Linked DNA regions of Sporocytophaga myxococcoides DSM 11118. The protein of the gene in region 2 interacts with the protein of the main gene of each other region in a pairwise test. Links are inferred from orthologs where the notes say so. Each region holds a gene or a part of one and is shown on either strand. Other genes may lie near its edges.

Evidence for each region.
Region 1: the proteins of dprA (region 2) and recA interact in binary tests that used the Bacillus subtilis proteins (3 or more experiments, as listed by UniProt). The link is inferred for Sporocytophaga myxococcoides DSM 11118 from one-to-one orthologs.

Annotation. Positions count from the first base shown.
Region 1 is NZ_KE384560.1:1,023,507-1,034,710, forward strand. What follows is about bases 4,727-7,649. They hold recA (recombinase RecA), read right to left. Parts: upstream 6,776-7,649; coding sequence 5,678-6,775; downstream 4,727-5,677. Other genes in these bases: queA (tRNA preQ1(34) S-adenosylmethionine ribosyltransferase-isomerase QueA), read right to left, coding at 4,727-5,428; K350_RS0122705 (aminopeptidase), read left to right, coding at 7,073-7,649. Also shown: K350_RS29985 (zinc dependent phospholipase C family protein), read left to right, coding at 1-701; energy-dependent translational throttle protein EttA, read right to left, coding at 739-2,409; K350_RS0122675 (DUF2795 domain-containing protein), read left to right, coding at 2,708-2,929; K350_RS0122680 (ABC transporter ATP-binding protein), read left to right, coding at 2,933-3,658; K350_RS0122685 (2-C-methyl-D-erythritol 4-phosphate cytidylyltransferase), read right to left, coding at 3,642-4,325; more of queA, read right to left, coding at 4,382-4,726; more of K350_RS0122705, read left to right, coding at 7,650-8,122; K350_RS0122710 (DUF3108 domain-containing protein), read left to right, coding at 8,177-8,977; K350_RS0122715 (TlpA disulfide reductase family protein), read left to right, coding at 9,035-10,381; K350_RS0122720 (response regulator transcription factor), read left to right, coding at 10,398-11,084. UniProt on the Bacillus subtilis protein: Multifunctional protein involved in homologous recombination, DNA repair and competence.
Region 2 is NZ_AUFX01000005.1:476,835-488,002, forward strand. The notes cover bases 3,418-6,304. They hold dprA (DNA-processing protein DprA), read right to left. Parts: upstream 5,470-6,304; coding sequence 4,366-5,469; downstream 3,418-4,365. Other genes in these bases: K350_RS0108015 (tetratricopeptide repeat protein), read right to left, coding at 3,418-4,338; K350_RS0108025 (MerR family transcriptional regulator), read right to left, coding at 5,505-5,813; K350_RS0108035 (M23 family metallopeptidase), read right to left, coding at 6,030-6,304. Outside these bases: K350_RS0108010 (M1 family metallopeptidase), read right to left, coding at 1-3,191; more of K350_RS0108015, read right to left, coding at 3,244-3,417; more of K350_RS0108035, read right to left, coding at 6,305-7,007; alaS (alanine--tRNA ligase), read left to right, coding at 7,143-9,779; Asp-tRNA(Asn)/Glu-tRNA(Gln) amidotransferase subunit GatB, read left to right, coding at 9,804-11,168. UniProt on the Bacillus subtilis protein: Protein that helps load RecA onto ssDNA during transformation. Binds cooperatively to circular ssDNA, is able to bridge different segments of DNA. Favors the loading of RecA onto SsbA- or SsbB-coated ssDNA and formation of RecA-DNA filaments.

The DNA.
Region 1 (11,204 bases), on a different replicon or contig from region 2:
AAAGTTATAATAAAAACATTCCGGAAGGGTGGGAGCAGGCAAAAGAAGTTTTTACAGAGGACACTCTTTTAAAGCATGGGATCGTGCCTTGGCAGATTTACAAAATGACATTTCAACTTAAAAATGCTTTTCAGGAAAAGGACATTGAAAAAATACTTAAAGTCTCGTCCGAGCTAGGGCATTATATAGCTGACTCAAATGTGCCACTTCATACAACAAGCAATTATAACGGACAAAAGACCAATCAGCATGGGATTCACGGCCTTTGGGAAAGCCGAATTCCTGAACTGTTTTCTGAAAAGTATGATTTTTTTGTAGGACGGGCTTTGTATATAAATGATTTGAGATCTTTAATTTGGGATAATGTTTGGATAGCTCACGCGGCTGTTGATTCAGTCCTTTCATATGAAAAGCAAGCCACTATTGAAATTCCGGAGGATCAGAAATATTCATTTGAAGAACGCGGGACTGCAACAATTAAGGTTTATTCCAGGAAGTATTCCTCTTATTATGATAATCTCCTCGCAGGAATGGTCGAAAGACAAATGAGAAATTCGATATTAATGGTTGCATCTGTATGGTATACCTGTTGGAGAAATGCGGGGATGCCTGATCTGAAGAATGAACATAATATTCCTGAATCGCCCGCTAAACAAGAAAAGGAGGAGATTGCTGAAGTGCCTTCTGATTGTAATCACTGATTAAGCAAAAAGGCCGCAATCCGCGGCCTTTTGTTTTTTATTTGACAAGTTTTTTATACTTGATCCTTTTTGGGGCAGTATCACCAAGCCTCTTTTTCTTATTTTCTTCGTAATCTGAATAGTTTCCTTCAAACCACTGTACATGCGAATCTCCTTCAAATGCCAGGATATGTGTTGCTATTCTATCAAGGAACCATCTGTCGTGTGAGATAATAACAGCACAACCTCCGAAGTTTTCAAGTGCTTCTTCCAGAGCTCTGATTGCATTCACATCAAGGTCATTGGTAGGTTCATCGAGTAACAGAAGGTTTGCACCTGTTTTAAGTGTCAATGCAAGATGAAGTCTGTTTCTTTCTCCACCTGAAAGTATGCCTGCTTTTTTCTCCTGATCAGATCCAGTGAAGTTAAATTTGCTTACATAAGCTCTTCCGTTGATTTGCTTTCCTCCAAGGTTGATAAATTCAGTGCCACCAGTGATAGTTTCAAATACACTTTTTGAAGAATCAAGGTTAGCATGTTCCTGATCAAGATAGCCAATGTCAACAGTGTCACCTACGTCAAATGTACCGGCATCAGGTGTTTCAGCTCCAGTGATAAGCTTGAAAAGTGTAGTCTTACCAGCACCGTTAGGTCCGATGATTCCTACAATACCACCTTGAGGAAGTGAGAACGAAAGGTTTTCGAAAAGAATTTTATCTCCAAATGCTTTTGAAACATTATTAACTTCTATAACCTTGCTTCCAAGCCTCTGTCCTGGAGGGATGAAAAGCTCCAGTTTATCTTCTTTCTGTTTTGCTTCTTCTCCCAATAATTTCTCGTAGGAACTGATACGGGCTTTAGACTTTGCCTGCCTTGCTTTAGGAGCCATACGAACCCATTCGAGTTCGCGCTCCAATGTCTTTTGTCTTTTAGATTCAGATTTTTCTTCCTGAGCTAAACGGCTTTTCTTTTGCTCAAGCCAAGACGTGTAATTACCTTTCCATGGAATACCTTCGCCACGGTCTAGTTCAAGGATCCAACCTGCAACATTGTCAAGGAAGTATCTATCGTGAGTTACTGCGATAACAGTACCTTTATATTGTTGTAAATGCTGCTCAAGCCACTGAACTGATTCTGCATCCAAGTGGTTGGTAGGCTCATCAAGAAGCAATATATCTGGCTCTTTAAGAAGTAATCTGCAAAGTGCTACTCTTCTTTTTTCTCCACCCGACAGATTACCTATTTTAGCTTCTCCCGGAGGACATCTCAAGGCATCCATTGCTCTGTCAAGTTTACTATCCAGATCCCAAGCGTTAAATTGATCCAGCTTTTCTTGCACCACACCTTGCTTTTCAATAAGCTTAGTCATTTCATCATCGCTCAAAGGCTCTCCGAATCTGAGATTGATCTCTTCAAATTCTTTTAACAGATCCACAACTTCCTGCACACCTTCTTCGACAATTTCTTTTACAGTTTTCTCTGGGTCGAGCTTTGGTTCCTGTTCAAGAAATCCTACAGAATACCCAGGAGAAAAGGCAAGATCGCCTTGAAAGTCTTTGTCTATACCTGCTATGATTTTAAGGAGTGTAGATTTTCCTGAACCGTTAAGTCCGAGTACACCTATCTTTGCTCCATAAAAAAAAGAAAGGTATATATCTTTAATAATCTGTCTCTTTGGGGGAATGATTTTGCTCACTCCGGCCATTGAAAAAATAATGGTTTCGCTCATTAAACTCAGTTTAAACTTGTTGTGAAAAACAAATATCAGAAAATTTTATTGAAAACGGATATAGTGCAATGAGAAACAATCTATGGTATATAAGGTTTAAAGTATAAAATGAATAGATTAACTTATTAATTCTGCGAATTAGCGAGAATGGGTTAGACGGCAAATTTTTTATAAGACAACTTTTTCAAAAGTCACTCGTAGGACGGAGGAAATATAATTACCTCATAATCTTATAGAAAATTTGTTTATTATAATAAAATAAATTTTATTTTTGCGAAAACAAAATTAGGAATAGACTATGTACTGGACATTAGAATTGGCTTCTTACCTGGAAGATGCTCCCTGGCCTGCTACCAAAGACGAATTGATCGACTTCTCAATTCGTTCCGGAGCGCCAATGGAAGTTGTTGAAAACCTTCAGGAACTGGAAGATGATGGTCAGCCTTATGAAAGTATTGAGGAAATCTGGCCGGACTATCCGACCAAAGATGATTTCTTCTTCAATGAAGACGAGTATTAAAAATTGCCTATACTTGAAGTTAAGGGCCTTTCATTAGGCTTTGAAGGAAAGTTAATAATAGAAGGAATTTCTTTTGCTATTGGAAAACCTTCTTTTGTGGCAATTATCGGTCATAACGGTTGCGGTAAAACGACATTTTTCAAGTCTTTGATACAATCTCACCCATATAAGGGTGAGATTTTTCTTTTTGATCAAAAAGTAAATAAGAGTCAAACAAGTCCTCGACAAATTGCAATTCTTGAACAAAGAAATCTGGTTAATTTTCAGATTAAGGTAAAGGATGTTGTTGTAATGGGTCTTTTTAGGGGAAAAGGTTTTTTTGAAAATTATACAGCCTTAGATTATGAACGGGTTCTAGAGATATTGGAGTTTCTGGGGAGGCCAGACCTTTATGAAAAGGATTTCGACCATTTGTCCGGTGGAGAGCAACAGCTTGTCTGGATTGCCCAGATGATGATCCAGGAAGCTGAGATTTATCTTTTGGATGAGCCCACTCAGTATCTTGATCTTTATTATAAAAAAGTAATTTTTGATTTAATGGGTGATTGGGTGAAAAAATTTAATAAGACAGTCTTCTGTATCACGCATGATCTGTATTACCTGGAAAAAATGGATGGGTATCTGTTGAATTTTTCACAACCAGATCCAAAACCACAGGTATTAAACAATGAGTGCCTAGAAAAAAATATTGATTTAATTTTACGGAGAAAGCCTAATAGAACTTTTTGAGAAGAGCCTCTGCAATAATCAAATCTTCAGGAGTAGTTATTTTGATATTTTCATAGCCACCTTCCACCAGTGAAATCTTGTGACCTGCATGTTCAAATACTGTAGCGTCATCAGTAAAAGTTGACAATTCTTCGGTTTCAAAAGCCTTCTTCAGTAAAGTGAGATCAAAGCATTGCGGTGTTTGAATGCATTTGTACAAGCTTCTATCCACAGCTTCAGACTCATTTCCTTTTAGTATTCTCAGAGAATCTTTGGAGTTCACCGCAACAATTCCGCTACCATAAGTTTCAGCGGATTTAAAGGCATTTTGAATGATATTCTTACGGATCAAAGGCCTTACCCCATCGTGAATGGCAACGAGTCCGCGTTCTCCCTGGATATGAGCTAAGCCATTTTTTACAGACTGGAATCTTGTATTTCCTCCAGGTACGATCTCCAATGGCAAGTTAAAATGGTGATCCTGGCACAGATGGTTCCATGCAGAAATCTGAGAGGAGGGCAGTACCAGTATGATTGTAATTTTAGAGTCGTAGAAAAAAAAGTTTTTGACGGTATGCATCAAGATTGGAAGACCGCTCAGTGGAATAAACTGCTTTGGCACTTCGCTGTTCATTCTGGTGCCGCTCCCTCCAGCGACAATGATGGCATATTTTGGCAAAACTTCCATAAAGAAAAAACATCCGACATTCCTGTCGGATGTATATATTTAAAATAGTTTTTTACCTATAAAATAAGCATTGCATCACCATAGCTAAAGAATCTGTAGCGTTCTTTGATGGCAGTTTTATAAGCTTTCATTACCAGGTCGTATCCACCAAATGCACATGTAAGCATAAGTAGAGTGGACTCTGGCATATGGAAGTTAGTAAGCAAAGCATTAGCAATTTTGAAATCGTAAGGAGGGAAGATGAATTTGTCTGTCCATCCCTGATTTGGCTTTAGTCTGTTATTTGCAGAAGTAGATGATTCAAGGGATCTTACGGATGTTGTTCCGATTGCACAAACACGTCTTTTATTATCAAGAGCGCCATTCACCAATTTTGCAGTTTCTTCACTTACTACAAAATTTTCAGAATCCATTTTATGTTTTGTAAGGTCTTCAACATCTACAGGTCTGAAAGTTCCCAACCCAACATGTAGTGTTATAGGAGCAAAGTTAACGCCTTCGATTTCCAGACGCTTCATTACCTGCTTGGTAAAATGAAGGCCAGCAGTCGGAGCAGCTACGGCACCTGTGTGTTCAGCATAGATGGTTTGATATCTATCGCGGTCTGCAGGTTCAGCTTTTCTTTTGATATATTTTGGAAGAGGAGTTTCTCCAAGGCTGTCAATAGTTTTGTAAAATTCCTCATCTGTACCATCGAACAGGAATCTGATAGTTCTACCTCTTGATGTAGTATTGTCGATAACCTCTGCTACCAGATCACCATCTCCGAAATAAAGTTTGTTTCCAACTCTGATTTTACGTGCAGGATCAACAAGTACGTCCCAAAGATGTGCTTCCTGATTTAATTCTCTAAGAAGGAAGACTTCGATTTTAGCACCTGTTTTTTCTTTATTTCCATAAAGACGAGCAGGGAATACTTTAGTATTATTGATGACCATTACATCGCCTTCGCCGAAGTAGTCAACAATGTCTTTGAAAATTCTGTGCTCAATAGTTCCGTCAGCACGATTTACAACCATTAGTCGTGATTCGTCTCTGTTTTCTGCAGGGTAAAGAGCAAGTAATTCTGAAGGTAGGGTAAACTTAAATTCTGAGAGTTTCATTTGTTAATATTACGGTATTAAATTTAAAATAGGGCCTGCAAAGATAACAATTGTTTTGATTTTCGATTCAGCCAAAATTTTTTTTGTTTAATTAACTTTAACAGGGTGTAAATTCTGGAATAATATAAAACAGGGTAGGGAAATTGAAATTAATGGAAGTGAGTGATTTAACTAAATTTCTATAAAAGCAAAAAGCTGAACACTACGGCTCAGCTTTTCGATTATGAATAAATAGATAGGTTGTTCTTGTTATTTAACTTTTTCTGCTTTCTCTGCTTTTTCTGCCTTCGTAGGTTTAGCAGGTGCTGGAGCTGGTTCTTCTTCTCCTTTTTTCTTATCGTCAAGAACGTCAGATGATTGCATGATTTTAGCTCTGATTTTTGCATCAATCTCTTCCATAAGCTCAGGATTGTCTGAAAGAATTTCTTTTACAGCATCTCTTCCCTGACCTAATTTATTTCCTGAGTAAGAGAACCATGATCCTGACTTTTGAATGATTTCAAGTTCAACACCCAGATCAATTATTTCACCCACTTTAGAAATACCTTCTCCATACATGATATCAAACTCAACAACTTTGAAAGGAGGTGCCAGCTTATTTTTTACAACTTTTACCTTGGTCCTGTTCCCAATAATATTTTCAGCACCTTCTTTAATCTGACCTATACGACGGATATCAAGTCTTACTGAAGCATAGAATTTCAGGGCATTACCACCTGTTGTAGTTTCAGGGTTACCGAACATAACACCGATTTTATCTCTCAGCTGGTTGATGAATATACAGCAGCAACCTGTTTTGTTAATAGCTCCAGTAAGTTTTCTAAGTGCTTGTGACATTAATCTTGCCTGTAAGCCCATTTTGCTATCTCCCATTTCACCTTCAATTTCGCCCTTTGGAACTAGTGCTGCTACTGAGTCAATTACAATGATATCAATAGCTCCTGATCTAATAAGGTGTTCAGCAATTTCAAGAGCTTGTTCACCATTGTCGGGTTGAGAAATAAGAAGATTTTCAGTGTCTATTCCCAGCTTCTCTGCATATACTTTGTCGAACGCGTGCTCTGCATCTATAAATGCAGCAAGACCGCCTTGCCTTTGAGCTTCTGCAATGCAGTGCATTGTCAGTGTCGTTTTTCCTGAAGATTCAGGTCCGTATATCTCAACTATCCTTCCACGAGGCAAACCACCGATACCTAAAGCAAGATCAAGTCCAAGTGAACCGGTTCCAATTGCAGGAACATCGGTAACTTTTTCATCACTTAACTTCATTACGGTACCTTTTCCGTAAGTTTTTTCCAGCTTATCTATTGTCAGCTGCAGGGCTTTTAGTTTTTCGGCTTTGCTCATGTGAATGATTAATATTTATGCAATATTACAGCTTGCTAAAATAATTAGCAAGAAATATTAAAATTTTATTTTTTTGTTTTAAAGTAGCTGGTATTTAATAAGATGTGTTTGTTAAAATTTTTAACAAAGTAATTAAATGTAAAAGTTCCTTTAGGAAGAATTTTCATTTGTAAGTGAAAATTAAAAATTTTAGTCCGGATCTCTAAAATTTGCTTTGAAAAGTTATTCACAAAGGAAAAAATGTAAAATGAAGAGTGCAATGAAACTATTAAGCGATTTTTTAGATTTACAACGAAAATGAATAAGAGCTCAATAAAAATCAAAAAGGTTCTAAAATACTTTTTTTTAGGGTTGATCAGTATATTGATACTGTTTCTGACTTTTTATTATAAAGAATTGATCTACGGCGTTGGTCAGGCAAGGGGACAAATCTCTATTATATGGAATACCAGACCTGTAAGTGAAGTTTTAGCGGATGGTGATATAGCTGATTCCATTAAGCAAAAAATAAGACTTATAGATGAGATCAAGGCGTTTGCCAAAGATTCTCTTGGGCTTGATGTTAAAGATCAGTATACCTCATTCTATGATCAGAAGGGAAAACCTATTTTATGGATTGTAACTGCTTCTGAACCATTTGATTTGAAGGCGTTCGAGTGGTCATTCCCGATTGCCGGAAGTTTTTCTTATAAAGGTTTTTTTGATTATGAAAAGGCTGTGGCAGAAGAAAGAAAAATGATGGAAAAAGGATTTGATACGTCAATAGATGAAGTAGGGGCATGGTCTACTCTTGGTTTTTTCAGTGATCCTATTTTATCCGGAATGTTGGATAAAAGTCCGGGCGCACTGGCTGATCTTTTTATTCACGAACTTACGCATAGCACGTTATATGCAAAAGATAATGTCGAATTCAATGAAAACTTGGCTAGTTTCGTTGGATATGAGGGAGCTTTATTATTTCTTAAATCTAAATATGGACCAGACTCTCCAGAATTGAAAGATTTTCAAAAGTCAGAAGAGGTTTCGGATAAGTTTGCTGACCTTGTTCTTGCTCATTCAGATTCTCTAAAAAGATTTTATAAATCATTAGGATCGGCAATGTCTTTGCAAGAGAAAATTAAAAGGAAAGAAATTTATATGACTAGGGTAACAACTATCTTCAGGGACTTTTTAATTTCTAATGGGAAAAAAATAAGGAAGAAGAAAAATGTCAACAATACTTTTTTCTTGGATTATCAAAGATATTTATCTAAACAGGATGAATTTAAAATTGAGTTGAATACTAAATTTAATGGTAATTTTAAAAGGTATTTGGATCATTTGAAAAAGCGATATCCTCTACTGTAAATTTTGAAAGTAAATAATAGAGATCTCGTTGGTTCTTTTACCATATTAAGTAGCATGAAAAATAAATTACTTTTTTTGATTTGTCTTATTCCATTTCTGGTCGGATTTGTAGGATCTTCTTTGCCTATTTCCAGAGAAATGCCTTATGGCCCCAATGAAGTGTTGGAATACAGAATTCATTATGGTTTTATGAATGCCGGTGAGGCGCGCATAGAAGTGCACCCTAAACTTTATCTGGTAAATAATAAAGTTTGTTATAAGGCCACAGTAACTGGAAAATCAACCGGAGCTTTTGATTTTGCATTAAGAATCAGAGATCAATGGGGAACTTATATTGATACCACCACAATGAATCCACAGAGAGCGTTTCGTACAATTGAAGAAGGAAAATACCGGTTAAAGGAATATGCTTACTTTGATTACAAAAATAATCAGGTAAATCTTGAAAGGGAGACAAAGGGAAATAAAAAAGAGACAAGAGTGTATTCTATTACTGATGATGTGCAGGATATAATAAGTGGCTATTATTTTCTCAGAACGATAAATTACAATGCTCTCCATTTGAATGATACCATTACGGTGAATGCTTTTTTCGAAGATAAACTTTATAATTTTTCTGTGAAGTATCTTGGAAAGGGGCAGGTAAAAACAAAATTCGGATCTATTAATGCAATAAAACTATCTCCTATAATGCCTGAAAATCAATTATTTGAAGGTGGTAATTCTATTCGACTTTGGCTTTCGGATGATAAAAATAAAATACCTCTAAAGGTAGAGGCAGATATGGTTGTCGGAGCTGTTGAGATTGATTTAAAAGGGTATGAGGGACTTAAGCACCCTATTTGTTTTAAGTAACACTGATTTCTCCTGCCAATTGCTTAAATTTATGCAAAAGTTTTACTGTGAACTTCGATGAATTTCAATAAATATTATACGAGTCTGTTGCTGTTTTTCTTATTTATCAGTCATTTATCTATAGGTAAGGGAGTGACGGTAACAGGAGAATTTAAAAATTCTGGTAAAAATCCTTATGTATTTCTTTTCAGAATATTTGGTCCCGAAATAGCAAAATTAGATTCTGCTAAACTGAACAACGGCCAGTTTTCATTTAAGTTTAAAAACGCCCTTCCCCGTGGATTTTATAGAATAGGTGTTTCGGAAGAAAATTCCTTTGTATGTATTTTAGGAGAGGAAAATGTTTCTGTATCAGCAGATTTAAATAATATTCCTGCCGGTTTGCATATAGATAAAAGTAAGGAAAACGAGGGATATATTCTGTTTCTGAGACGCAACAATGAATATCAGCAACACCTAGCTAAACTTGATAAAGAAGCTCAGCATATTATGGCCCAAAATGCTTATAATTCTGAAAATTATTCGGTAGAAATAAAAAAGCTGCAAGTAAAGCTAGATTCTTTAAACAGAGATCTTAATAGTTTCTATAAAGAAATTGCTAAGAATTATGATGGATATTTTATCGGAAAGTTGGGTAATGTTTTCCATACTGATGACTCTACTTCCAGAGAAAATTTTTTTACGTCTTCAGATTTTAAAGACGATGAATTATCCAGAGGTGATATGCTTTCAACAAAGATTTCTATGTACTTACAGCGTTTTGTTGAGCCCAACATTGAAGAATATAAACTTGCAGCAAACAGGATCATGTCTCTCACGCTTCCAGGGTCACCACAAAGAGAAATTGTTTATAGTACATTTATAAAAATATTTTTACCACACGATCAATCTACTGCCAGGTCCCTTGCAGTGGCTTATGAAAAGGAATTTCCAAAATCTCCTTTTGCGACAAAATATATCAAGACTATTCCCAAAGGAGCACCAGCAGTAGGAGAGGATGCTCCAGATATTAAACTTACAGATCCTACAGGAAAAGTAATTGCTCTTTCGTCTTTAAAGGGGAAGGTGGTATTGTTGGATTTCTGGGCTTCCTGGTGCGGTCCATGCAGAAAGGAAAATCCTAACGTGGTTAGGGCTTACGATATATATAAAGATAAAGGATTCACTGTTTACAGTGTATCTTTGGATAATAATAAAGATAATTGGACTCAGGCAATTTTGAAAGATGGATTGAAATGGGAATCTCATGTTTCTGATTTAAAAGGCTGGCAGTCATCTGCAGCTCAGCTTTATGGAGTAAGAGGTATTCCCGCTACTTTTCTTTTAGACAAAGAAGGCAAGGTGGTGGCAACTAATTTAAGAGGTGAAAGCCTTGTAAATATGCTGGAATCTCTTTGTAAATGATTTTATATGAATTGATATGAGTAAGAATAACAAGGTACTGGTAGTAGATGATGAACCTGATATACTGGAACTTCTTCAGTATAATCTGGAAAAGGAGGGATATGAAGTGCGTACTGCTCCCAGTGGTATGAAAGGGATAGAAGTGGCGAAGGAATTTCTTCCTCAGTTAATTCTTTTGGATATCATGATGCCTAAAATGGATGGGGTTGAAACATGTAGAAGGATAAAGGAAATTACTAAGCTAAAAGATGTTTTTATAATATTCCTTACTGCCAGGTCTGAAGAATATTCTGAAGTAGCTGCGTTTGATGCAGGTGCTGATGATTATCTTACCAAACCTATAAAACCACGGGCTTTAATGAGCCGAGTATCGGCTTTTTTCAGAAGAGATTCAAAGAATAAAATTGAACACGAATCTGTTAAAATTGGCAGACTTATTATTGATAGATCAAGTTACGTTGTAAAGAAAAATGATGAGGAAATAGTACTGCCTAAAAAAGAGTTTGAATTGCTTTATTTTCTAACACAGCATCCTAATACCGTATTCAGCAGAGATGATCTGTTGAAAAAAATCTGGGGTACAGATGTCTTTGTTGTCCCGCGGACCGTCGATGTGCATATCAGAAAGGTGCGCGAGAAAATTGGAGAGGATTACATCAAGACTGTAAAAGGTATCGGATATAAATTTGAGAACATTGATTAGTGATGTTATCTAATTCTAAAATCCTCCCAGCCTTGCTGGCATTTTGGTCCGGATTAATAACAGTTTGCTTCTTTTCATTCTATAGTAATTCTGGCCAGCTCTATATTTGGAGTGCAGCTC
Region 2 (11,168 bases):
TCAGACACAGCAGGGGGTGTGTTTACAAAAAAGGGCATATCAAACCTGAGGGTAACAGGCTTCATATCATACGGCCCGAATTTGAATGTAACAGCAGACCCTATACCAGCATCTAACCTGAATTTTCCGAAATAGTTTTCCGAAGCAGAGCTCGTATTAAGAATACCTAAATCAGAGAAAAGGTAAGTGTCTATCTTGAAATTTTTAGTAAGCCCTTTGGCAGGAATTTTTATGTATTTATCAAAGTCAATTTCTGCATTAAAGGCTGCTCCGGAATTTCCATAATAGTTGTAAATCAATACTTCTTGTCCATTAATGGTGTGAATTTCAGGTGCGAGATAGCCTGCAAAACCTCTGAGGTTCAAACCTCCTCCCATTTGGAAGTGGTTGTAATTCTGTCCATAACCTAACCAATGATTTGGTACAAAACCTCTCGCTTGTGTAAATCTGTTATCCAGCATTTGTTCCTGATTAGCACTTGCCAGATATAAAGTTGATTCAAGAGGTAGATCGCCCAGACCTATTTGTCCGAAAACTCTTGTTTTGAATTCAAACTTCTTAAGCGTGAACCTGTTAATGGAGTTCAGTTGAGCATAAGAATAGTTGTAATCAGATCCCATCGATGGTAGCCTTACATTGAATGTATACTCTCCATTGCCTTTTCCATATGTGTAATAGTGAAAGTATCCCATATTCACTGTTGCATTTACCAGGCCAGATGTAAAATCTCCCTGAAAACGACCCCATTGCTCAGGATAAAGTCTGTACACAAAATAGTTATCAGTAGTAATGAGATATTTCGCATTAATGAAGAGTTTTGAATACTTTGAAGCTCTTTGGTCTGGTTCACGGATAACTTTCTCTAAGCCCGCATTCAAATTAGCAATGCCTGCATTATAGTATAGATTAGTATTGGCACTTAAGCCTTTCCAGATTAAAGAAAGATTTCTTTTTAAATAGATATCAGCAGCAACCCATTGATGTTTCAGGTCAAGGTCTTTTTCTGATTTGCCTTGAGCAAGACCTGTATTAAACCAGAAACCTGCTGAATACTGGAATTTCCCAAAGTAACTTCCTTTGAAGTAAGGCCCTACCTGCAGACCATCAAAACTATTGTACCAGACATCTGGTCTCAATGTATTTTTCTGCACTGTCCAACTCGTAACATTAGGTACCCTGTGTTCAAATTCAAGTATTTTAATCCCGCCATCTCCTGCTTTATTGTTTGTAAGATTAATATCTGCAAGATAATGTTTCGGATCTATCTCAATGGTTTTGATAGGAGAAGGTAACTTGATAGATGCTTTATAAGTAGGGTTTAATAAGCCCCATCCGTACCATTTAGGAAGAATGGTTGCATTGGTCTTTTTAATGAACCATGTATTGGGTATATGGAAATCATGAGTACTGCCATCAGAAGCTTTAACAGTGAAGTCTAAAGGCATTTGCATGCTACCTTTTCTTCTGAACTTAATTTCATATTCATTTTCCTTGCTGACTCTTTTTACCTCATCAATGCCATAATCGATGTATTTGGTAGTTTCCATCCATTGATCGAAGAACCAATTAAGGTCAGTCTGTGTGTATTCCGTAATGGCATCTCGGAAGTCTTCAGGGTAAGGATGTGCGAATTTCCACTTGTTAAAGTAATGCTTCATTGCTCTTGAAAACAGATCTTCTCCAAGCACATACCGAAGGTTGTAGAGCATGGTTCCTGTTTTATAATATACAAGGCCATAGTTTCCTCCATGTCTTATTGCACCATGGAAATCGGAGCTGTGTGTGTTGAGCGGATCATCATAGCCTTCCACAACATGATTCAGATATGGATAGTATAGATTTTCATATCTTGTATCGGAAGAATCAACATGTTTGGTGATGTATTTATTCTTGCCGATTCTTGCTCTCTTTTCCCCGACAATTCTATCTAAAGACCACACTGTTAAAAATTGTGTAAACCCTTCATCCATCATAGCTCTATAGGTTTCATTAGACCCTACCATCCCATAAAACCACATATGTCCAACCTCATGGGCCAGCAGACTTTGATGTTGAGGATAAGTACCATTATCCAAAGTAAGCATTGAATACTCCATGCCGTCTTTTGCGTCTGCAACAACTATCTTGGGCCACGCATACATTCCAAAATCCTGAGAATATACTTTGATCACGTTAGCAGTGAAGTAAGCCGATAACTGCCATCCTGATGCATGGGGTTCCTGAGCAATAGCAACTACTCTGATACCATTCCATATTAATTCTCCGATTCTATAGAGCGGATCTGCAGTGAAAGCGAAATTGTGGACATTCTTTGCATGATAAACCCAGGTTTTGAATTTGCCTTTTTCTCGCGGAATCACAATAGAAGGAGCCTCATTCATAGGTTTTTTAGCAAAGTTTTTCAGATCAAGTTTTTGTCTGAGGGTATCTGGTAAAACTTCTTTTTCATTCAGAAGTGTACCTGTTGCTTCCAGCACGTAGTTGTTAGGAAGTGTCAATTTTATATCAAATGCTCCAAAATCAGAGTAGAATTCTTTGTCGAGGTGTTGTTCTGTCTCCCATGCGAATTTATGGTCATATACTGCAATTGCAGGATACCAATGCACAGCATCGAAGTGTTTGAAACCATATGTTTCATACAGCTTCATCCTTCTTCTCATGGTGCCTGACGGATCAAAATATGTTTTAAAATTCATTGTCACAATAAGCGAATCCCCTGATTTAAGAGGCTTATTGAGAGCTACTTTCATGATGGTATTATCAATGATAGTCTTTACCTCTTCTCCGTCAACTCTTACACTATCGACTACAGTTCCTAACCCCTTGCTTTCAGTAGGTCCGAATTTTACCTTCACATCATTTTCAATATTTAATGCATGATAATAGGATCCGGGAATGAAGGCATTATTATGTAAATGGAAATAAAGCTCTTTTAATTCGAATGGAGAGTTGTTGTAATAAACAAGTTTATAATCGGGACAGACTAGAACATTATTGGAATCATCAAGAAAAACGTCCATGAAGTAATGCACATCCTGTTGCCAGTACCCGGGACTTGGAGGGTTGTTTTTCCAGTAATAAGGATTTTGTTTACTTCTGTAGGGAACATCAGGAGATTGATGAGCAAAATCCTGGGAAAAACTAAGGGTAAATGAAAAGACAGAAAGAAGAGTGAATAAAAAAACGCGCATAAACTTTAATTCAATTTGGAAAAGTTAAAAATAGGAAAAAGGACTAATTTGTTTAGTCCTCTTCATCATTTATCTTAAGACAATACCTGCGATGTAGTTTTTTTGCCTGTCGTACATCAAATTCGAGAGCTTTGGTAAAATCGGAGCAGGCATTGGTGGAATCTACAATCCTTGAGTAAGCCAACCCTCGGTAATAATGAGCAATCCCAGGATTTTGCTGCTTTTTAATCATGTCAGTATAAATACTTATAGACTTTTGATGTTGGTTTAATTCCTGATAACAGTTGGCCAAATTAAGGAGAGCCATTTCTGACTCTGGCTGATGTTTCAGGAATTTCAGATAATCAGGGTATGCGGATTGACAATCACCCTTGGCATATTGGAGTAACTCTCCTCTGTATAGATAACTACTATCTTTAGCAGGATTTCTTTTGATCGATTCATTAAAATCTTCAAGGGCAGCAGATTTTTTTTTGATTTTAGCATTAGCTTTTCCGCGTTCATAATACAGATCCCATGAAGGGTTTTCTGTATTTTCAATTGCTTTAGTAAGATCTAAAACAGCTCCTCGATAATCCCCTAGCATGTGGAGCCTTAACAAAGCTCTTTTTTGAAAAGCAGGTGCATAGTCTTCGTCAAATGATATACTTTCTGTATAGGACTCTAAGGCTTTTAACCATTCTCCTTTTTTTTCATATTGAATAGCTTCCTCATGCGTTTTTGCTGCCATTCTGTTATTCATATAATGATAAAAAAGAACTGAACAAGCAACCAGCAATATCAATGCCAGTCCTGTGTATATATATATTCTTATTTCTTTAGACGAAACTTTAGGCGCTGGCGATGTGGCCGGTTTTGGCCGTGGCTGTCTACTGGTCCTTGGCTTAGAAGAACTATAGGTATGAGCTTTTGCAGATTTTTGTGAAGGGTTATAGTAATAATGAAGTTTTAAATCATATAATCTTCTTTTTTGTGGATCTGAAATGGTCTGATAAGCCGAATTAATCTTTTTGAACTGATCTTCATAATATTTATCACCCTGATGTTTATCAGGGTGATATTTCTTTGCCAGACTTTTATATGCAGCTTTGATCTCTTCAAAGGAGGCAGTGTTTTTTACACCCAAAGACTCGTAATAATTTTCCATTGGGAAAATATACGAAAGAAGACTATATCAGACTAATTTATACTTCTTCCCCGGTAATGATTTTACCTGATTACTGAATTCAAGATTGAGAAGGAGAGAGGCCATCTTACTCACAGGGATCTGACTTTTCCAGCACAACTCATCAATATGAGTTTCGCCATTATTGATCAACAGTTGAAATATTTTCTTTTCATCATCAGTAAGCCCCTCAGGAATCTCAGGTAGTTTATTTTTGGGTTTGGGTAAAATAGAGATATCCCAATTCATGAGTTCAATGATATCAGATGTCTTTGAAAAGATTTGTGCTTTGTGTGATTTTATAAGGTTATTGCATCCAAGGGAATATTTGTTGTTGATATTTCCTGGTACAGCCATTACTTCTCTGTTATAACCATTGGCAAGGTCAGCGGTAATCAAGGCTCCTCCTGAGCTGGAAGCTTCAACGACTATTACAACATCACTCAGTCCCGCAATTATTCTGTTCCTCGCAGGAAAGTATCCGGGTTCAGGTTTTGTATCAAAAGGATATTCGGAAAGTATACCGCCAGACGATTGCATTCTGTTTGCCATTTCTTTATGAACTGCCGGATACACAATGTTTACACCGGTTGCCATTACTCCTATTGTAGATAATCCGTTGTCCAGGGCCGATTTATGCGCATAGCTATCAATGCCATAAGCCAGTCCGCTGATGATTTGTACATTTTGTTCCTTCAATTCGGATATGATTTTTTCTGTCATTTCTTTTCCGTATCCTGTAGCATTTCTTGTACCTACAATTCCTACAGTTTTAGGAAAATTTAATGGTCCGTGGCCTTTATAATAAATGAGAGTAGGAGCGTCCAATATGGTTTTCAGCCGTTCAGGATAATCATGATTAGTATAAAAAAGAATTTTAGTTCCTGTTTTGATTGCCGTTTCTATTTGTTTCTCGGCCTTGGAAAAGATATCGGACTGAATGATAGATTTTGCAATATTTTCTCCTATGCCAGGAATCTTAAGCAATTTGCCTTTTTTTTCTCTGAAGACTTGTTCCGGATCACCACAGTAGCTTACTAATTGCCTGGTAAGTTGATTACCAATACCTGGAACGAGGCCTATAGCGACCTCATAAACATTTGCATGAGTCATTTAAAAATTTCTTATAGCTGTTGAACTGAAAAATTTTAAGGCAAACTTTTCTTCAATTCTATCAGAAAAGCTTTCACCTTTTGAAGAGATTCTATTATCTCTGTCTTTTCTTTGGCCTTTGTGCCGTGAATTTTTATATAATCTTTGGCCCCCTGTAGAGTGTATCCTCGCTCTTTTACCAGATGATAAACCAGCTTGATGTTTTCTATATCATCTTTGGTGTATTGCCTGTTTCCCTTTCTGTTTTTTCTGGGAGTAATAATATCAAACTCGGTTTCCCAAAAGCGTATCAGAGAAGCTGCAACTCCAAACATCTCGGCAACCTCACCGATGGTGTAGTACATCTTATCCAATTTTTTGTCCTGGTAAGTCAAATGCTTCTGGTTTTGAGTGGACTATTAAATTCAAAAATAGAAATAAAATTTCATTTTTTTTCAACAGAATCAGGAACCTCTATTATTAAATAATTCAGTTATAAAATTCTTATATACAAAATATTCTAAAAAAAGAGGGCATTGAAATTGTATTTCCAATGCCCTGAAATTTATAATAATTTACAATTATGATAGTGATTGATTTTCAACAGAAGCAAGCTCCAGTATTTTTTGATATTCAGCAGGTGAAAGATCTATATAGAAATAGTGGACAGGATTAACTTTTTTACCATTGTGAATGACTTCATAATGCAAATGAGGAGCTGTTGAAGATCCAGTATTTCCAGAAAATCCGATCAATTCGCCTCTTTTTACTCTTTGGCCAATTCTCACATTAAACCTGTCCAGATGTGCATATTTAGTGACATATCCATAACCGTGATCAACTTCGATTTCATTGCCATACCCACCAGGATTGGAAGCTACAGTTTTTACCACCCCATCTCCGGTAGAATATATTGGTGTGCCCTTTGGGGTTGAAAAATCACAGCCTGTGTGAAGCTTCTTAACTTTATAAATAGGATGAATTCGATACCCAAAACCCGATACAAGTCTTGTCAGCTCTTTGTTAGAGAGAGGCTGGATAGCAGGAATACTTGCCAGCATTAAAGCCTTGTTTTTTGCCAGTTTTACTATTTCATCATACGACTTTGTCTGGATATACATTTTCTTTTTAAGATTATCCAGCTTGGCAACTGTTGAAATAATCAATTCTTCCCTCTTTAAACCTCTATCCAGTAGTTGTTTATATTTCGTGATGCCTGTCAGCTCAGTATTTCTTACTGAATAAGGAATCGGTTCTGCTTCGAAAATAACTCTGTAAATATTGTCATCTCTTTCTTGCAGAGCGTTCAGCATTTTATTCGCCTGATCAATTTCCTGATTGAGTAGGTCGTAGTAAAGCGAAAGCTCTTCATTTTCTTTCCGAAGCAAAGTTTCGTGCGGGGATTTGAAATACTTGGTGTATACATATACCAGAGCCACCGCAAAAATGAATGAGACAAAAAGAAAACCCAACGTGTTAAGTACTAGGTCCCAGGTAGATACCTTAAGACGCTCATACTTGCAGGTTTCTGTGTCGTAATAATATTTTATTCTGGCCATTACTGAACTTCTGAGATTTATACTAAATTTGCGCCTTCAGATAACGGTGAATCAGGTGAAAATTATGCCTGATTTGTCGACGAAAAGCTTAAAATTATAAAAAAAGTATAAATATTTAAAGGTCTTTCCTAATTAATGGATTCCAAAAGCATAAGACAGAAATTTCTTGATTTCTTTAAGGAAAGGGGACACCACATTGTTCCGTCTGCTCCAATCGTCAATAAAAACGATCCAACTCTAATGTTTACCAATGCAGGTATGAACCAATTCAAGGATATTTTCCTTGGAAATCAGCCTGCTAAATATAAAAGGATAGCCGATACTCAGAAATGCCTCAGAGTAAGTGGTAAGCACAATGACCTGGAGGAGGTTGGTATAGATACCTACCACCATACCATGTTTGAAATGCTTGGAAACTGGTCTTTCGGAGATTATTTTAAAGAAGAAGCTATAAAATGGTCCTGGGAACTCCTTACAGTTGAGTATAAACTTCCTAAAGAAAGAATTTATGCAACCGTATTTGGAGGAGACAAAGGTGAAAACCTTGAGCCTGATAATGAGTCTCTTGAATTGTGGCTGAAATATCTTCCTAAAGAAAGAATTCTTTATGGTTCCAAGAAAGACAATTTCTGGGAAATGGGAGATCAGGGTCCTTGCGGCCCCTGTACAGAGATCCATATAGACCTAAGAACAGAAGAAGAAATTAAAAAAGTGCCAGGCCGGGACAGGGTCAATAACGATGATCCTAGGGTGGTTGAAATCTGGAATAACGTTTTTATTCAGTACAACAGAAAAGCCGATAAGAGCCTGGAGCCGCTTCCTGAGAAGCATGTGGATACAGGTATGGGTTTTGAACGCCTGGTAATGGCCATTCAGGCGAAGACTTCGAACTACGATACTGACGTGTTCCAGCCAATGATCAAATTCATTGGAGATGCATGTGGCAAAACCTATGGAAAAGATCTGAAGACCGATGTTGCAATGAGAGTGCTTTCTGATCACATCAGAGCAATATCTTTCACGATTGCTGATGGTCAGTTGCCAGGTAATGCAAAAGCTGGTTATGTAATCAGAAGAATTTTGAGAAGAGCAGTTAGGTACGGATATACTTTCCTTGGTTTCAAAGAGCCGTTCCTTAATAAGATGGTACCTGTGCTTTCAAACCAGTTTGCAGAAGTATTCCCTGAGTTAAAGGCTCAGCAGGATTTTGTTCAGAAGGTAGTTCTTGAAGAAGAAATTTCATTCCTGAGAACGCTTGAAGTCGGGTTGAAAAAGCTTGAGCAAATACGTGCGAATATAGAACAGACCAAAGGTGCGAAAGTCATAGACGGAAAAACAGTATTTGAATTGTATGATACTTTCGGATTTCCAGTTGATCTTACCGCACTTATTGCAAGAGAGTATGGTCTTGAAATAGATGAAGCCGGCTTTGAAAAGGAAATGGCTGTGCAGAAAGAAAGATCCAAGAAAGATGCAGTTAAAGAGACTACAGATTGGGTTCAGGTAAGAGAAGAAGAAGGTGTAGAATTTGTAGGCTATGATCATTTGCATGCTAAATCAAAGATTGTAAAATACAGGAAAGTCACTGCAAAAGGTAAAGACCAATATCAGGTGGTGCTTGATACTACACCTTTCTATGCAGAAAGCGGTGGTCAGGCAGGTGATACAGGTGTGCTTCAGTCCGGAAAAGAAAAGATCCAGATTCTTGATACTAAAAAAGAAAATGATCTGATTATACATATCATAGATAAGCTTCCTGCTGATGTTAAAGCTGACTTTGAAGCGAATGTTGATGAGAAGAAAAGACGCCTTACTGAAAATAACCATTCAGCAACTCACTTGTTGCATGCGGCATTGAGAGATGTACTTGGAACTCATGTTGCGCAGAAAGGATCATTGGTAAATGATAAGGTATTGAGGTTTGACTTTTCACATTTCTCCAAAATGACTACTGAGGAAATTGAGAAAGTTGAAAAGATTGTCAATGCCAAGATCAGAGAGAATATTCAGCTGAATGAAAGACGTAATGTACCAATTAACGAAGCTAAGTCTCTTGGTGCAATGGCACTGTTCGGTGAGAAATATGGAGAGTTTGTGAGAGTCATTACTTTCGATTCTTCTTATTCAGTAGAATTGTGCGGAGGTACTCATGTCTCTGCAACTGGGAAAATCGGGTTGTTTAAGATTGTTTCCGAAAGCTCTGTAGCAGCTGGTGTAAGAAGGATAGAGGCAATTACAGCAGATGAAGCGGAAACCTTTGTTGATTCTCAGCTTTCAATTATTGAAAAATTAAAAGAAGTACTTAAGAATCCTAAAGACATATTAAAAGCTGTGGAAGAGCTTTCGGCTGAAAAAGCAAAGCTTCAGAAACAGATTGAAGAGTATGTCAGCAAAGAAGGACAGGGCATCAAAGAGGAGCTACTTAAAAAAGTAGAACCAGTTGATGGCATTAATGTTGTGATATCAAGAGTAGACCTTTCTTCAGCAGATGCTTTAAAGCAATTAGCTTATGACGTAAAGGCTAAAGTGGATAATTTGTTCCTGGTTCTTGCAGCCAAAATTGATGATAAACCTCAGATTGCAGTAATGATCTCTGAAAATCTTGTTGCGGATAAAAAGCTTCATGCCGGTAACCTTGTTAAAGAACTTGCAAAAGAAATACAAGGTGGAGGTGGTGGACAACCTTTCTTTGCAACAGCAGGAGGAAAAGACCTTGCTGGGCTTGATAAAGTTTTAGTGAAAGCTAAAAGCGTTCTTAAAGAAAAAGTATAAGTAAAATTCAGTATTGCTTTTAAAATGGATAAATCAATCATAGATAAATATCAGCCGGTAATTGGTCTTGAAGTACACGCCCAGTTAAGTACTCTGAGTAAGATTTTCGCATCTGACTCTACAGAGTTCGGAAGTTTGCCCAATACAAACGTAAGTGTGATCACTCTGGGACACCCGGGAACATTACCATTACTAAATAAAAAGGTTGTGGAATATGCAATCAAAATGGGTTTGGCAAGTGGCTGTGAAATCAACAGAGTAAATTTCTTTGATAGAAAAAATTATTTTTATCCGGATCTACCAAAGGGGTATCAGACCACACAAGATAAGGCACCTATTTGTAAAGGAGGAGAGGTTGTGATTCGAATGAAAGACGGAGAGAAAGTGATTCGTCTTAATAGAATTCACATGGAAGATGATGCAGGTAAAAACCTTCACCTTGCTGGAGAAACGGATACTCTTGTAGACTATAACAGAGCAGGTGTTCCCTTGATTGAGATTGTTACAGAACCGGATATCCGCAGCTCGGAAGAAGCATTTCAGGTGGTAACAGAAATCAGGAAGCTAGTTAGGTATCTTGAAGTATGTGATGGTAACATGGAAGAAGGCTCAATGAGATGTGATGCCAACGTTTCTGTGATGCTGAAAGGAGCAACTCAATACGGTAAGAAAGTGGAGATCAAAAATATGAACTCCATCAGAAATGTACAGAGAGCCATAGATCACGAAATTGAGCGTCAGATCGAGCTGATAGAAAAAGGTGAAGCAATTTTCTCTGAGACAAGGATGTTCGATGCTACCACTGGCAGCACTTATGGAATGAGAACCAAAGAAGAGCTGAATGATTATAGATATTTTCCAGAACCGGATCTTCAGCCTTTAAATATATCAGACAAATGGTTAGCTGATATAAAGGCAACTATGCCAAGCTTACCAGGTTATCTGTATAAGAAGTTTACAACTGAATTTGGCCTTCCTGAATATGATGCTCAGGTATTAACAGATGCTAAAGAAATAGCATTGTATTTTGAAGACCTATGCAAGCATACTAAAAACTATAAAGCAGCTTCTAACTGGATCATGGGACCTGTGAAGGGATATTTAAATGAATTAACTCTTCATATAAATGATTTCCCATTGTCTACTCAAAAAGTATCTGAGTTAATTGCATTGGTAGAATCAGGAAAAGTAAGCTTTGCCGTTGCTAGTCAAAAGATTTTCCCTGAAATGATTAATCAAAAGGGAGGCTCAGCTCAGCAAATAGCTGAAAAAATGAATTTGATTCAGGAGAGTGATACTGGAGCTTTACAACCTTTGATTGATGAAGCTATTGCAAAATATCCAAATAAAGTAGCAGAATATAAAGCTGGTAAAACAAACCTTTTAGCC